DNA from 2 places in the Sporolactobacillus sp. PKPK-6 genome. Region 2 is predicted to be linked to the other one. Evidence: predicted binding sites of a transcription regulator. Region 2 holds the regulator's gene; the other holds the start of a gene.
What was found. The regulator CtsR, encoded in region 2, represses protease genes until heat stress. The targets are predictions, from matches to a motif close to ATGGTCAATAAAGGTCAAACA.

Region 1: a site for CtsR is predicted at 4,882-4,902, ahead of AC1MBV_RS02900 (ATP-dependent Clp protease ATP-binding subunit). Genes of this name have one in related genera too.

Annotation. Positions count from the first base shown of each region.
Region 1 covers NZ_JBWXPA010000001.1:594,259-601,811, reverse strand. Annotated here, with positions in the region: gene tagD (glycerol-3-phosphate cytidylyltransferase) at 207-605, shown strand; gene AC1MBV_RS02915 (CDP-glycerol glycerophosphotransferase family protein) at 598-1,755, shown strand; gene AC1MBV_RS02910 (CDP-glycerol glycerophosphotransferase family protein) at 1,852-4,095, shown strand; gene AC1MBV_RS02905 (universal stress protein) at 4,323-4,766, shown strand; gene AC1MBV_RS02900 (ATP-dependent Clp protease ATP-binding subunit) at 4,952-7,156, shown strand; T-box leader at 7,334-7,553, shown strand, end outside.
Region 2 covers NZ_JBWXPA010000001.1:1,801,909-1,809,461, reverse strand. Annotated here, with positions in the region: rRNA gene AC1MBV_RS08920 (23S ribosomal RNA) at 1-1,890, shown strand, start outside; rRNA gene rrf (5S ribosomal RNA) at 1,964-2,080, shown strand; tRNA gene AC1MBV_RS08910 (tRNA-Val) at 2,086-2,158, shown strand; tRNA gene AC1MBV_RS08905 (tRNA-Thr) at 2,166-2,238, shown strand; tRNA gene AC1MBV_RS08900 (tRNA-Lys) at 2,248-2,322, shown strand; tRNA gene AC1MBV_RS08895 (tRNA-Gly) at 2,338-2,412, shown strand; tRNA gene AC1MBV_RS08890 (tRNA-Leu) at 2,423-2,511, shown strand; tRNA gene AC1MBV_RS08885 (tRNA-Arg) at 2,525-2,601, shown strand; tRNA gene AC1MBV_RS08880 (tRNA-Pro) at 2,606-2,679, shown strand; tRNA gene AC1MBV_RS08875 (tRNA-Ala) at 2,765-2,837, shown strand; gene AC1MBV_RS08870 (CtsR family transcriptional regulator) at 3,336-3,794, shown strand; gene clpC (ATP-dependent protease ATP-binding subunit ClpC) at 4,157-6,607, shown strand; gene radA (DNA repair protein RadA) at 6,725-7,553, shown strand, end outside.

The DNA.
Region 1 (7,553 bases), 1.2 Mb from region 2:
AATGTAGAATGCTTGTATTCATACGTGCCATTGAATTAGAGCTTATGTCGAACCATTAAAGGTGAGTGTTTGACAGGTCATATAAGCCTGTATTTTTGATTTGATAAACTGCGTTTGGGCAGAATAAATGTTGTGTAGACACTTTAGTTACTGTTATGGATTGATGGGCTTGCGCACATTGTGATTTTTAAGGAGAGCGAATTAAATTGAAAAGAATTTTAACCTACGGCACCTTTGACTTATTGCACTATGGACATATCAATTTATTGAGACGCGCGAAGGAACTTGGCGATTATCTAATTGTCGGGCTCTCGACGGATGAGTTTAATGCCGTGAAACATAAAGAGGCCTACCACAGCTATGAGAACCGCAAGTTGATTCTCGAAGCGATTCGCTATGTCGATAAGGTAATCCCTGAAAAGGATTGGGACCAGAAGATCGCCGATGTTAAAGATAATGATGTGGATATCTTTGTCATGGGTGATGACTGGAAGGGAAAATTTGATTTTCTGAAAGATTATTGTGAAGTTGTTTATCTGCCGCGTACAGTTGGTATTTCAACCACAAAGATCAAACATGATTTGTTTACTGTGAAAAATGGCTAAGGAATTTCTGATTAACTGTTATCTTGTTTTTTTTAAAGTCATTTTTACGCTCTGCAAAATTTTTAGGCTTCACAGGAAGATCGTTTTTGTCTGTTCTTATACAGACAATAATCAATTTGTCTATGATGAAATGAAGCACAGAGGATCTGAAACAGAAGTTGTTTTTCTGTGCCGAGGAAAAGCTGTTTTCACTCATTTCGGCAGCACAGGTGAAATGGTGATTCCGTTTGAAACCATGAATATATGGCAGTTTGTTCGCTCAGCTTATCATTTGGCGACAGCGAAACTGGTTGTGGTTGATAATTATTTCGGTTTTCTTTCGGTGGTCAATTTTAAAAAAGATGTATTATGCATCCAGCTTTGGCATGCATGCGGAGCTTTTAAGACGTTTGGTTTAAAAGATCATTCAGTTACCTTTAGGTCTGCGCGTGCGCGTGCGCGGTTTTCAACCGTATATCGGCACTTTGATAAGATTGTTGTCGGTTCCGATGCCATGGAGGCGATTTTTAGGCAGTCCTTCGGTTTAGGTGATGCCCATTTCATTCATTTGGGGATACCGCGAACCGATCTTTTTTTTGATTTAAAGAAGCAGGCAGAGATAAAAGATTCGTTAAACAAAATGAGTTCGGGCAAGAAAATCATCTTATATGCACCAACTTTCAGAGATCAGCCTCTGGAGGAGCTTGGACTCGATTTAAATAGGATGGAGGAAGAACTCAGCAAAGATTACGTGCTGATTCTTCGTCTGCACCCTTCTGACAGAGGAAAAATGATTAATCTCAGCTGGGATCATAAGTTTTTAATTGATGGTTCCAAATGGAACAGCGTAAACGAGTTACTGCTCGGTACGGATCTTTTAGTGACTGATTATTCATCCATTCCCTTTGAATTTGCATTGCTGAATCGTCCGATGATCTTTTTCCCATATGATTTGAATTCTTATGAAAAAAACAGGGGATTATGGGAAAATTATGAGCAAATGGTTCCAGGGCCAGTTGCGAACTCCACTGATGAAGTCATTCGGCTGATTAAGCGTGACACCTTTGACTTGCGGCAAATTGCGGCTTTTTCGGAGAAATGGAATCGCTATTCAACGGGTCAGTCGAGCAGTAAGATTGTGGATTATTTGACTGCCTGTATGAACAAATGAATGGAGTAATGGTCATAGTGGTTACAACCAATAAAAAAAACAAGAAGAGTAAAAATGAATGGATAGATCCTACTACATCTAGGAGGAGCAGGGGAAATGATCAGTGAGCAAGCCGAAAAACAGATAAAAAAATTAATAAAACCACGGATTTTAAGTTTTGAGGCGAGTCCGGGAGAATGGAACGTCACCATTCGTTTCAATCCAATGGCAGATGAAAGTTACATAAAACGCATGGAAATACACGTGTGCGATCGTTTTGGCGATGCTGCGTTTGTATTTCCTATTGAGTCTGTGAGCAAAGACGAAAATGACTATTGGGATGCAAAGATCAAAATTATGTTGCCGGCAATTCAGAATCGCTTGTTTGAACGCGACTATTGGGACTTTTTCATATCTGTACCTGTAGACCAGTCGTTATTAGATCAGGTCTATTCAAATTTGGACGAAGCTCAGACTGAAGAGATGGAGATTGTTGATCGAAGTGAGCTCGAAGAGGGTTTTCGCTTGACTATTCGCTTGCATGCACTGCGACCGCTGCAACCGCTCGATTTGTTTAGCCTCTATAATGAAGAGCAAGACAAAATGCTCATTCCTTTTTATACAAAAAAGAATGGCCTTTCACTGCGTGTTGAGGAAGTTCACGTAATGGCTCGAATTGATCGTGCGGAGATCAGCAGAACTTTTATGCTTACTCTCGAAGGACATGTTGTTTTCCCGTTTTCTGATGTGCTTTCGCAGCCTGATATCCAAAAGAAAATCATGCTTTTAAACAGCGAAGAAGAGGTCATTGCGGAATGGCGGACTGAGAATGTAGAACGTCCGGATTTAACAGAGGCTGCCGCATCTTTAAATCGTAATTATGATTGGGCAGGTTTTTCTCTTGCCATTGATCTCAAGCCCATTGCATCGCAGTTTGCTGATATCGAAGAGCCCGTTTATCTGTATTTCAGGCTGGAACTGACTCACAAAAAGAACGGGATGCTGTATTCTGAACGTCCAGTGCGTATTCTTGCCAGACATAAGGTGATCACTGGCCGCCACATCATTAAACTGAATGGATTGAAGAAGAGCCTGATTGTGAAGCGAAATCGCAATCACAGCCTTGCTTTCCGCATCGCGCCGTATACCGTGGCTGATGCACTTAAAGGGAAAGCAAGACGCGGCTTGAATCGTGTAAAGAAGAGCAGAGTATTTACATCTCTTTATCACCGAACATTTCAAGCCCTTTCTCATCTGCCGATGAAAAAGAATTTAGTGATGTTTGAGAGCTTTTTCGGTCGCCAATACAGTTGCAATCCGCGTGCGATCTATGAGTATATGCGTGAGCATTGCCCTGAATATCAATTGATCTGGAGCGCTAACGCCAAGTATACAGAATTGTTTGAACAGCATCAATTGCCGTACGTCAAGCGTTTTTCATGGAAATGGCTGATGCTCATGACCCGTGCTAATTATTGGGTGACGAATGTGCGCTTACCGCTTTGGATGTCAAAACCGAAACACACGATTTATCTTCAAACATGGCATGGAACACCATTAAAACGACTAGCTTTGGATATGGAAGAAGTACACATGCCAGGAACAAATACTGAGAAGTACAAACGGAATTTTCTGGCAGAGTCTGCTCGGTGGGATTATTTAATATCACCAAACCGGTATTCATCGGAAATTTTTGCTCGTGCGTTCGGCTTTGAGAATACAATGATCGAGTCCGGCTATCCACGCAACGATTTTCTATATCAGAAGAATAATCAAGAAACGATCGATGCAATTAAGGATCGAATTGGCTTGCCAAAAGATAAGAAAGTTATTTTATACGCACCGACATGGCGTGATAATCAATTCTATGGTAAAGGTCGTTATCGTTTTGAATTGGATCTGGATCTGCGACGCATGCAAAAGGAACTTGGAGAAGATTTCATAATCATCATGCGCATGCACTACTTGATTGCTGATAACCTTGATTTAACTGAATATGAAGGATTTGCTTATGATTATTCACATCATGAGGACATTAGTGAACTTTACATGATCTCTGATCTCTTGATTACGGACTATTCATCCGTTTTCTTTGATTTTGCGAATTTAAGACGGCCAATGATTTTCTTTACGTATGATATTGATGACTATCGTGATCACCTGCGCGGCTTTTATTTTGAATTTGAACAGAAAGCACCAGGACCGCTTGTTTTGACAACAGAGGAAGTAATTCAGGCTGTGCAGAACATTGCAGCATCCGGATTTGCCGTATCTGATCGTTTTGATGCATTTTTTGATAAGTTCTGCTCGCTTGAAAACGGGCATTCTTCGGAAAAGGTAGTGAAAACTGTATTTAAATAAAATTGATTAGTTCAAATGGAATCAAGCAATGTTAAAGAAGTTGTTCCTAAGTCGAATATTTGGCTTTGAAACAGCTTTTTTTTCGAAAATCGGAAATTTTAATCATTGTTATAAGTGTAGAAAAAATGTCATAAAATTAGGGAATTATTGTCTTAAAATACGCTTACAAATTTTGAAAGGTGGTATAGTATAGGTGTAGTAAGTTAAAGAGTTTTGGAAGGTTGGTGATGATTATGTATAAGATTCTCGTTCCTGTTGATGGTTCTGAGCCGGCAAACCGCGCTGTTCATGAAGCAGTTTCGATCGCTTCAGGAAAGAAGAATGCCGAAATTACATTACTTTATGTGAGCCCATCTCCAGTCTATTTTCCTTTCTATTCTATGGTCGGTCCATCACTGGATGCGGATGTCAAAGAGGTTGAAGAAAGAGAAGGAAATCAGATGCTCGACGACACTATCGAAAAAGCATCTAAAGATACATCTGTGACGTTCCGCAAAAAACATCTTTACGGTATTGCGGCACAAGAAATTTGTGATTATGCAAATGATACGAAGAAAGATTTAATTATTATGGGCAACCGAGGAATGGGTGCATTTGGACAGATGATCCTAGGGAGTGTCAGCAATAAAGTGCTTCAACTCGCGCAATGCCCGGTTATGATCGTCAAATAATTAATTTTTACTGATATGGTTAACAACCTTTGCAAATATCGTCATTGCAGAGGTTTTTTATTTTTTTATCCTTTATACTTGAAAGTCAAAGAAGGTCAGATTATAATATAGTCATAAGGTCAAATAAGGTCAAAAGAATCCAAATCCTAATTGACATTAAATCAAACTGAAGGAGGTTTGATCTTATGCTTTGTGATGAGTGTAAATTAAATCAAGCAGTTGTTGAAATGAATGTAATGATTAATGGACAGCAAAAACATCTTCATCTTTGTGAGGAGTGCTACGCAAAAATGAAAAATAATTTTAATATGCCTTCATTTTTTCAGGGCGGCGGGTCGCCATTTGATGATTTATTCCGCAGCTTTATTCAACCGTCAATGGCCTCCGGTGAAAATAGAGCTCAGGAAAACGGTTTGAATTTTGACGGGATGAACGGAAAGTCAGCGGGAGGTGGCGGCGGTGGTCACCGTCGTGGCGGATTTCTGGATCAAGTCGGAAGAAATCTGACCGAAGCTGCACGACAGGGAAAAATTGATCCGGTCATTGGTCGTGAGCGCGAAGTTCAATTAGTTATTGAAACGCTAAATAGAAGAAATAAAAATAATCCGGTCCTTATCGGAGAGCCAGGTGTTGGTAAGACAGCGATTGCTGAAGGACTCGCTTTAAAGATTACCGAAGGAAAGGTACCTGCAAAGCTGGCAAATAAAGAAATTTATCTGATTGATGTTGCTTCCTTAGTTGCGGGTACAGGAATCAGAGGTCAATTTGAGCAGCGAATGAAACAGTTGATGGCTGAGATTGAAAAGCGGAAGAACTGCATTGTCTTTATCGATGAAGTACACTTGCTCGTCGGAGCCGGGTCTGCAGAAGGCGGATCTATGGATGCAGGAAATATTTTGAAGCCGGCACTTGCTCGTGGCGAATTGCAAATTATCGGCGCGACGACCTTGAATGAATACCGCAAAATTGAAAAAGATGCAGCTTTGGAGCGGCGTTTCCAGCCGGTCATTGTCAATGAGCCGACTCAGGAACAGACCATTCAGATCTTAAAAGGCATTCAATCGAAGTATGAAAAGTACCATCATGTTCGGTATACGGATGAAGCAATCAAGGCATGCGTGGCGCTGTCGGCGCGATACATTCAGGATCGTTTTCTTCCGGATAAAGCAATTGACCTAATGGATGAGTCGGGGTCTAAGGTTAATTTGAATCTTACTCCTGTTGATACAGAGAGTGTTAAGAAGAAAATTGAAGAGATCTCTGCGGCTAAGGCAGAAGCGACAAAAAATGAGCAATTTGAAACTGCTGCACGTCTTCGTGATCAAGAACATGCGTATCAGAAGCAGTTGGAACAGTTGGAGAAAATCAAAGCCAATGGTTCTGAATTGCCCGTTACCGGCAAAGATGCGGTTGTTGATGATGTACTGATTCAGCAAATTGTTGAGACACGTACAGGGATTCCGGTTCGCAAATTGCAGGCTGATGAACAAAACAAAATGCGTAATTTGGCTGACCGCCTCAATGCAAAAGTAATCGGTCAAAGCGAAGCCGTCCAAAAAGTATCACGTGCCATTCGCCGCAATCGCACAGGCTTTCGCAAAACAACACGTCCAATTGGTTCGTTCTTGTTTGTAGGACCAACCGGTGTCGGAAAGACCGAGCTTGCAAAAACGCTTGCTGAAGAAATGTTTGGTGAACGCGATTCAATGATCCGTCTTGATATGAGTGAATACATGGAAAAGCACTCAGTGTCTCGTTTAATCGGAGCACCTCCGGGTTATGTAGGCCATGACGAAGCCGGACAGCTTACTGAGAAAGTTCGTCGCAAACCATACAGCATTATTTTGCTTGATGAGATTGAGAAAGCACATCCGGACGTAATGCACATCTTTCTGCAAATCTTGGATGATGGTCGCTTGACAGACAGCCAGGGAAGAACGGTAAGCTTCAAAGATACGGTTATTATCATGACAAGCAACGCCGGGATAAAGAATAAATCTGCTTCGGTCGGTTTTGGAACAACAAGCAGTCGTGAAGATATGATTAAACAGCTTGAAGATTATTTCCAGCCTGAATTTTTGAACCGTTTGGATGGAATTATCAAATTCAATGCATTGAAAAAAGAAGATTTGCTTTCCATTGTCGATCTAATGTTAGGTGATATCCGCGTGGCAGCTTCTGAACAGGGCATCGAGTTGAGTGTCACGGATGCAGCGAAAAAGAAATTGGCAGAGCTCGGTTACAATCCCGAATTTGGCGCACGACCATTGCGTCGGGTTCTTGAAGAGAAGGTTGAGGATCAAATTTCCGACTTGCTTATTGACCATGGTAATGCGAAGAAAATGAACGTTGATGAGAGTGATGGAGACATCAAAGTAACTGTTGAATAAATCAATTCGAAAAAAGCACTTGCAAAGCAGTGCTTTTTTCTTTTACTGAAGCAAATAGTTTCAATGATAAGAACGCATGAATAAGATTGTAGGATAAGTCAAAGTTTACGAATCAGTTCGTTATTGAAAATTTGACAGGAATCAAAAAAAGTGGCAGAATGACTATACATTATATAGTGAAAAACAATGACAGGAATAAGTAGCGGTCGAAACGGCTATTAAGAGAGCAGGCGGTTTGGTGCGAGCCTTGCAGCAATCGATGCAGCGAATTACCTCCTCGAGTATCTTCTGTGAACATATATTCAATTAGTAGCAGAGGACGGTTGCAGCCGTTATGAGTTAATTAAGTGACTGTTTTTTTATCAGTTAACAAGGATGGTACCGTGCGATCAGCGCT
Region 2 (7,553 bases):
GCCGACTAAGGTCCCTAAGTTTGTGCTAAGTGGGAAAGGATGTGACGTTGCCCAGACAACCAGGATGTTGGCTCAGAAGCAGCCACCATTTAAAGAGTGCGTAATAGCTCACTGGTCGAGTGGCGTCGCGCCGAAAATGTAACGGGGCTAAGCACAGCACCGAAGTCGCGGATGACCGTAAGGTCATGGTAGGGGAGCGTTCCAAGGGCATTGAAGATGTGCCGTGAGGCATGTTGGAGCGTTTGGAAGTGAGAATGCCGGTATGAGTAACGAAAAGAGAAGTGAGAATCTTCTCCGTCGAAAGCCTAAGGGTTCCTGAGGAAGGTTCGTCCGCTCAGGGTTAGTCGGGGCCTAAGCCGAGGCCGAAAGGCGTAGGCGATGGACAACAGGTTGATATTCCTGTACCAGCGTTTCACGTTTGAGTGATGGGGGGACGCAGGAAGGTAAGGCGAGCGCACGGATGGAAGTGTGCGTTCAAGCCGCGAGGCCGGCAGCGAGGCAAATCCCGCTGCTATCCGCCAAACGGTGATGAGGAGGGAACTTAAGTACCGAAGCGCCTGATCCTACACTGCCAAGAAAAGCCTCTAGCGAGTGAAACGGTGCCCGTACCCAAACCGACACAGGTGGGCAAGAAGAGAATTCTAAGACGCTCGGGAGAACTCTCGTTAAGGAACTCGGCAAAATCACCCCGTAACTTCGGGAGAAGGGGTGCTCGTCGGACCTACGGGTCCGATGAGCCGCAGTGAAAAGATCCAAGCGACTGTTTACCAAAAACACAGGTTTCTGCTAAACCGTAAGGTGATGTATAGGGGCTGACACCTGCCCGGTGCTGGAAGGTTAAAAGGAGAGGTTATCCTTCGGGAGAAGCTTTGAATTGAAGCCCCAGTAAACGGCGGCCGTAACTATAACGGTCCTAAGGTAGCGAAATTCCTTGTCGGGTAAGTTCCGACCCGCACGAAAGGTGTAACGATTTGGATACTGTCTCAACGAGAGACCCGGTGAAATTATAGTACCTGTGAAGATGCAGGTTACCCGCGACAGGACGGAAAGACCCCATGGAGCTTTACTGCAGCTTGATATTGGATGTGGGTATCGTTTGTACAGGATAGGCAGGAGCCTTGGAAACCGGACCGCTAGGTTCGGTGGAGGCATCGGTGGGATACTGCCCTGACGATATCGACATTCTAACCCTGAACCGTGATCCGGTTCGGAGACAGTGTCAGGCGGGCAGTTTGACTGGGGCGGTCGCCTCCTAAAAGGTAACGGAGGCGCCCAAAGGTTCCCTCAGAATGGTTGGAAATCATTCGCAGAGTGTAAAGGCACAAGGGAGCTTGACTGCGAGACCTACAAGTCGAGCAGGGACGAAAGTCGGGCTTAGTGATCCGGTGGCACCGCATGGAAGGGCCATCGCTCAACGGATAAAAGCTACCCTGGGGATAACAGGCTTATCTCCCCCAAGAGTTCACATCGACGGGGAGGTTTGGCACCTCGATGTCGGCTCATCGCATCCTGGGGCTGAAGTAGGTCCCAAGGGTTGGGCTGTTCGCCCATTAAAGCGGTACGCGAGCTGGGTTCAGAACGTCGTGAGACAGTTCGGTCCCTATCCGTCGCGGGCGTAGGAAATTTGAGAAGAGCTGTCCTTAGTACGAGAGGACCGGGATGGACACACCGCTGGTGTACCAGTTGTTCCGCCAGGAGCATACGCTGGGTAGCTATGTGTGGACGGGATAAGTGCTGAAAGCATCTAAGCATGAAGCCCCCTTCAAGATGAGATTTCCCATGATTTTAAATCAGTAAGACCCCTTAGAGATGATGAGGTTGATAGGTCTGAAGTGGAAGCACCGTGAGGTGTGCAGCGGACAGATACTAATCGGTCGAGGGCTTAACCCAGAAGAACTTGGATTCACTTGTTTTGTTTCGATTGCTTTCGTTACCGGTTTTGAAGGCTCATGCGAGCCGGAAGTCTGGCGGTCATAGCGAAGAGGTCACACCCGTTCCCATCCCGAACACGGTCGTTAAGCTCTTCTGTGCCGATGGTAATTGGGGGCTGTCCCCCTGTGAGAGTAGGTCACTGCCAGGCATTATGGAGGATTAGCTCAGCTGGGAGAGCGTCTGCCTTACAAGCAGAGGGTCATAGGTTCGAGCCCTATATCCTCCATTTTTATGCCGGTCTAGCTCAATTGGTAGAGCAACTGAATCGTAATCAGTAGGTTGGGGGTTCAAGTCCTCTGACCGGCACTGTAACATGAGCCACTAGCTCAGGGGTAGAGCATCTGACTTTTAATCAGAGGGTCGAAGGTTCAAATCCTTCGTGGCTCACCATTTGTTTATTATTATGCGGAAGTAGTTCAGTGATAGAACATCACCTTGCCATGGTGGGGGTCGCGGGTTTGAATCCCGTCTTCCGCTCCATTTTATGTATGCCGGGATGGCGAAATTGGCAGACGCACAGGACTTAAAATCCTGCGGTAGGTGACTACCGTGCCGGTTCGAGTCCGGCTCTCGGCACCATTTTAGTTTATTTGCGCCCTTAGCTCAATTGGATAGAGCGTCTGACTACGGATCAGAAGGTTGGGGATTCGACTTCTCTAGGGCGCACCATTATCGGGAAGTGGCTCAGCTTGGTAGAGCACCACGTTCGGGACGTGGGGGTCGCAGGTTCAAATCCTGTCTTCCCGATTGTTTCTTACAAAAAGAACGAGATTGTCTCGTGGTTTTTGTATGACTTGGCAACGACTTTCGATAGCGTTGCGCGCATTTAAATGGGGCCTTAGCTCAGCTGGGAGAGCGCCTGCTTTGCACGCAGGAGGTCAGGGGTTCGATCCCCCTAGGCTCCACTTAATCGATATTTTTGAATCGACTGCTAGAGAGTCGGTTGTAATGTAAACAGGATTTTTGATCAGAGATCATTAATCCTGTTTTTTTTGCAAGTAAAGAAAGTATAAGATTTTGCCCCGTATTTAAACGAATAAACCAGTGTCTTGGCCGAAAATCAAAGCAGAGGTGCGACACGCCTGCGGGATCAGGTGCCAGCGAGACCCCGCTAATTTCTGCCTGTCTGAGGAGGCTCGCGGTGCGCCCACGGTAGCGCTCAGTTGATGCGAGCAACCGGAGCGATGATTCAGCACCGTAAAGACACAAACCAATGACACATGACTCACATGACTGGAGATTCAGGACCGGGCGGTTTTTGCCCGGTTTTTCTTACGCAAAGAAAGATTGATAAAGCAAAATGGAAAAGGTTAGCTAACTAATTAAGTTGATTATTTATGTAAAATCGTGCATAATAAATTCATAGTCAAAGTTAGTCAAAGTCAGGGAGAGAGGGTGCCCCGATGAGAAATATCTCTGATATCATTGAGAAATATATAAAAGAAATACTTGATTCGAACGATATCATTAAATTGAAGCGGAGCGAACTGGCGGAAAAATTTCAATGTGTTCCGTCGCAGATTAATTATGTTTTAAAAACGCGTTTTTCTATTGAGCGCGGTTATGTTGTAGAGAGCAAGCGTGGCGGTGGCGGATACATTCGTGTCGTCAAAGTCCGCCCGGTTACAGATGCCGAACTCATTGATGAAATGATCGGATTAATCGGTTATAGATTGACGCAGAGTATGGCAGAGTCGATTATCGTTCATTTGCTTGAGGAAGATGTGATCAGCGACCGAGAGGCACGATTGATGCTTATGGCTGTGAGTCATACGGTTCTTGATATTGATATCCCACTAAGAGATGAACTGCGTGCGAATCTTTTAAGAGCTATGTTGCAATCACTCACATATAGCAGATAGAATTTGTTATGTGGGCGCAGTAAGTTGATTGTTAAGCCTTCGTCTTGGTAAATATCTGATTGATTGGATATAATAAGATATTACATCAAGACACTGAAAGAGATCAGTATTTTGAGTGGGATGTTGCTTACAGAACATCTTAATACTGATTTTTAAAGAGGGTTTCAGTACTTCGGTGCCGAATATAGTTAATTAACGGCTCAGCCCGATTTCTCGTATTGAGAAATTTGGGCAATGAATATGGGTGGTGAACGATCAAAAAAACCGCTGTTTGAATAGTGTACAGGTAAAGGTTTTTTTGATGCCGCATAGATTGTTTTAAGGCCAGTGAAAAGAGATAGCAATTAAAGGAGGCCACCATTATGATGTTTGGACGATTTACAGAACGTGCTCAAAAGGTGCTCGCACTTTCACAAGAAGAAGCGATGCGTCTCGGGCATAATAATATTGGAACAGAACATATTTTGCTCGGCCTCGTGCGTGAAGGTGACGGTATTGCCGCTAAGGCACTGCTTGCTTTGAATCTGGATCCTGAAAAAATTCAGAAAGAGGTAGAGGCCTTGATTGGCCGCGGTACTGAGGAAGTACAGACGCCACATTACACACCGCGTGCGAAGCGTGTTATCGAGCTTTCAATGGATGAAGCAAGAAAAATTGGTCATTCTTACGTTGGAACAGAGCATATTCTTCTTGGATTGATTCGCGAGGGTGAAGGGGTTGCTGCTCGCGTACTTAATAATCTGGGAGTAAGTCTTAATAAAGCACGTCAGCAGGTCCTTCAGCTGCTTGGAAGCCACGAGGCAACCTCCGGGAACGCTCAGAGTCGGAATGCCGCACACGCGAGCACACCGACGCTTGACAGCCTGGCGCGTGATCTGACTGCGATGGCAAGCGAAGGTTCGCTTGACCCTGTCATCGGGCGCAGCAAAGAAATTGAACGTGTGATTGAGGTACTCAGCCGCCGCACAAAGAACAACCCTGTGCTGATCGGTGAACCGGGTGTTGGTAAAACAGCGGTAGCGGAAGGCTTGGCGCAGGAGATTGTAAATAATGAAGTTCCGGAAATTCTCAGAGAGAAACGCGTCATGACCTTGGATATGGGTACGGTCGTAGCCGGGACAAAATATCGTGGCGAGTTTGAAGACCGGTTGAAAAAAGTTATGGATGAAATTCGCCAAGCGGGCAATGTTATTCTTTTTATAGATGAATTACACACGTTGATTGGAGCAGGAGGAGCTGAAGGCGCTATTGATGCGTCGAATATCCTGAAGCCTTCTCTGTCACGCGGAGAATTGCAATGTATTGGTGCGACGACGCTCGATGAGTACCGCAAGTACATTGAAAAGGATGCGGCCTTAGAAAGACGATTCCAGCCGATCAAAGTAAAAGAACCAACTTCAGAACAATCTGTGCAAATATTAAAGGGATTACGTGACCGTTATGAGGCCCATCATCGGGTGAAAATCACGGATGAAGCAATTACTGAAGCAGTGCGGCTGTCGGATCGTTACATTTCGGATCGTTTTCTTCCCGATAAAGCGATTGACTTAATTGATGAAGCAGCTTCTAAAGTTCGGCTCCGTTCGTACACAGCTCCGCCAAATCTCAAAGAGCTTGAGCAGCGTCTGGAAACCATCAAGAAGGAAAAAGATGCGGCTGTACAAAGCCAGGAATTTGAAAAAGCTGCATCACTTCGTGATCATGAGCAAAAATTGAAAGAACAAGTCGATATTTGCAAGAAGGAATGGAAAGAAAAACAAGGCAAGGAAAATACAGAAGTCCTTCCGGACGATGTCGCGCTCGTAGTCGCAAATTGGACCGGCGTTCCGGTTGTCAAGCTCGAGCAAAAAGAGAGCGAACGGCTGCTGAACATGGAGTCTATCCTTCATGAACGCGTCATTGGACAGAATGAAGCAATTGATGCCATTTCACATGCCATTCGACGGGCACGTGCAGGATTAAAGGATCCGAAACGTCCAATTGGTTCATTCATTTTCCTTGGACCGACTGGTGTCGGAAAAACGGAACTCGCTCGTGCCGTTGCAGAGACCTTGTTTGGCGATGAGGAAGCCATTATTCGCATCGACATGTCGGAATACATGGAAAAACATACGACTTCCCGCCTGGTCGGTTCGCCTCCAGGTTATGTGGGCCATGAAGAAGGCGGCCAGCTGACTGAAAAGGTTCGTCAAAAACCGTATTCTGTCATCCTTTTCGATGAAATTGAAAAAGCACATCCTGATGTATTTAATATCTTGCTTCAAGTACTTGATGACGGAAGATTAACTGATTCCAAGGGAAGAACGGTTGATTTCCGCAATGCGGCAATAATTATGACTTCTAATGTCGGCGCCAGCCAATTGAAGAAGAACAAATATGTGGGCTTTTCAGTCGGTGAGGAAGGCCATGAATATAAGGCAATGAAAGAAAAGGTGATGGGTGAGCTGAAACGGGCATTCCGTCCGGAATTCCTGAACCGAATTGATGAAATCATTGTCTTCCATGAATTAAAGAAGGAACAATTGCTGGAAATTGTGACCCTGCTTGCGAACCAGCTGAAGAATCGCTTGTCAAATCAAGGAATTGTTATTGAATTGACCGATGCAGCGAAGGCACAGATCGTTGAGGAAGGCTATGATCCTGAGTACGGTGCCAGACCGCTTCGTCGCGCACTGCAGCGACGGGTAGAAGATAAGTTGTCAGAGGAACTGCTCAAGGGCAACATCAAGAAAGGTACGAATGTTGTCATCGATTACAGTGACGGCGAGTACTTAGTAAACCAGAAAAAAGAAGAAGCCGTTGTGAAGTCTTGATCTTCACACAGTAGAGCAATTGTATTGATGTTTGAAGAAGCCAAAGTTTTAAAGCCTTGGCTTTTTTTCTTATTCAGAAAGGGCTGTACCCGAATTTACAATGGGTAAGGTGATCAAATGGCAAAAGTGAAAACAGTATTTATCTGCCAAGAATGCGGCTATGAAAGTCCGAAATGGATGGGACGCTGTCCAGGGTGTCAAAATTGGAACACATTGGTAGAAGAAACCATCCGCCCTGCGTCGCCCGTTCTCGGTCAAACGGCCGGACCGGCGAGCAAACCTTCTCGGCTTACGGATGTCATTCTGGAAGAGGAACCGCGAATAAAGACGGGAATGGTCGAGCTGAATCGAGTGCTTGGGGGAGGGGTTGTACCCGCTTCGCTTACCCTTGTCGGAGGGGATCCGGGAATTGGTAAATCAACTCTGCTGCTCCAGACCTCTGATCAATTAGCACGTACGGGGCACCGAGTACTTTATATTTCCGGAGAAGAATCCGTTCGACAGACGAAAATGAGGGCGACACGACTAGGCGTGTCATCTGCGGAGCTGTATGTGCTTGCTGAGACAGACATTCGTCAGATTGAAAGCCACATTGAACAAGTGAACCCCGAAATAATGGTCATTGACTCAATTCAAACCATTTACAATTCAGATCTTTCTTCAGCTCCGGGAAGCATCTCTCAAGTTAAGGAATGTACGGCCTACTTGTTGCGTCTAGCGAAACAGCAAGGCATTGCAATTTTTATCGTTGGGCATGTTACAAAAAATGGTGCCTTGGCAGGACCAAGGACACTTGAGCACATGGTAGATACTGTATTATATTTTGAGGGAGAGCGCCATCATACATTTCGTATCCTTAGGGCGGTTAAAAACCGCTTCGGTTCAACGAATGAAATGGGTGTGTTTGAAATGAAGGAAGGAGGACTTGTCGAGGTCGCCAATCCAT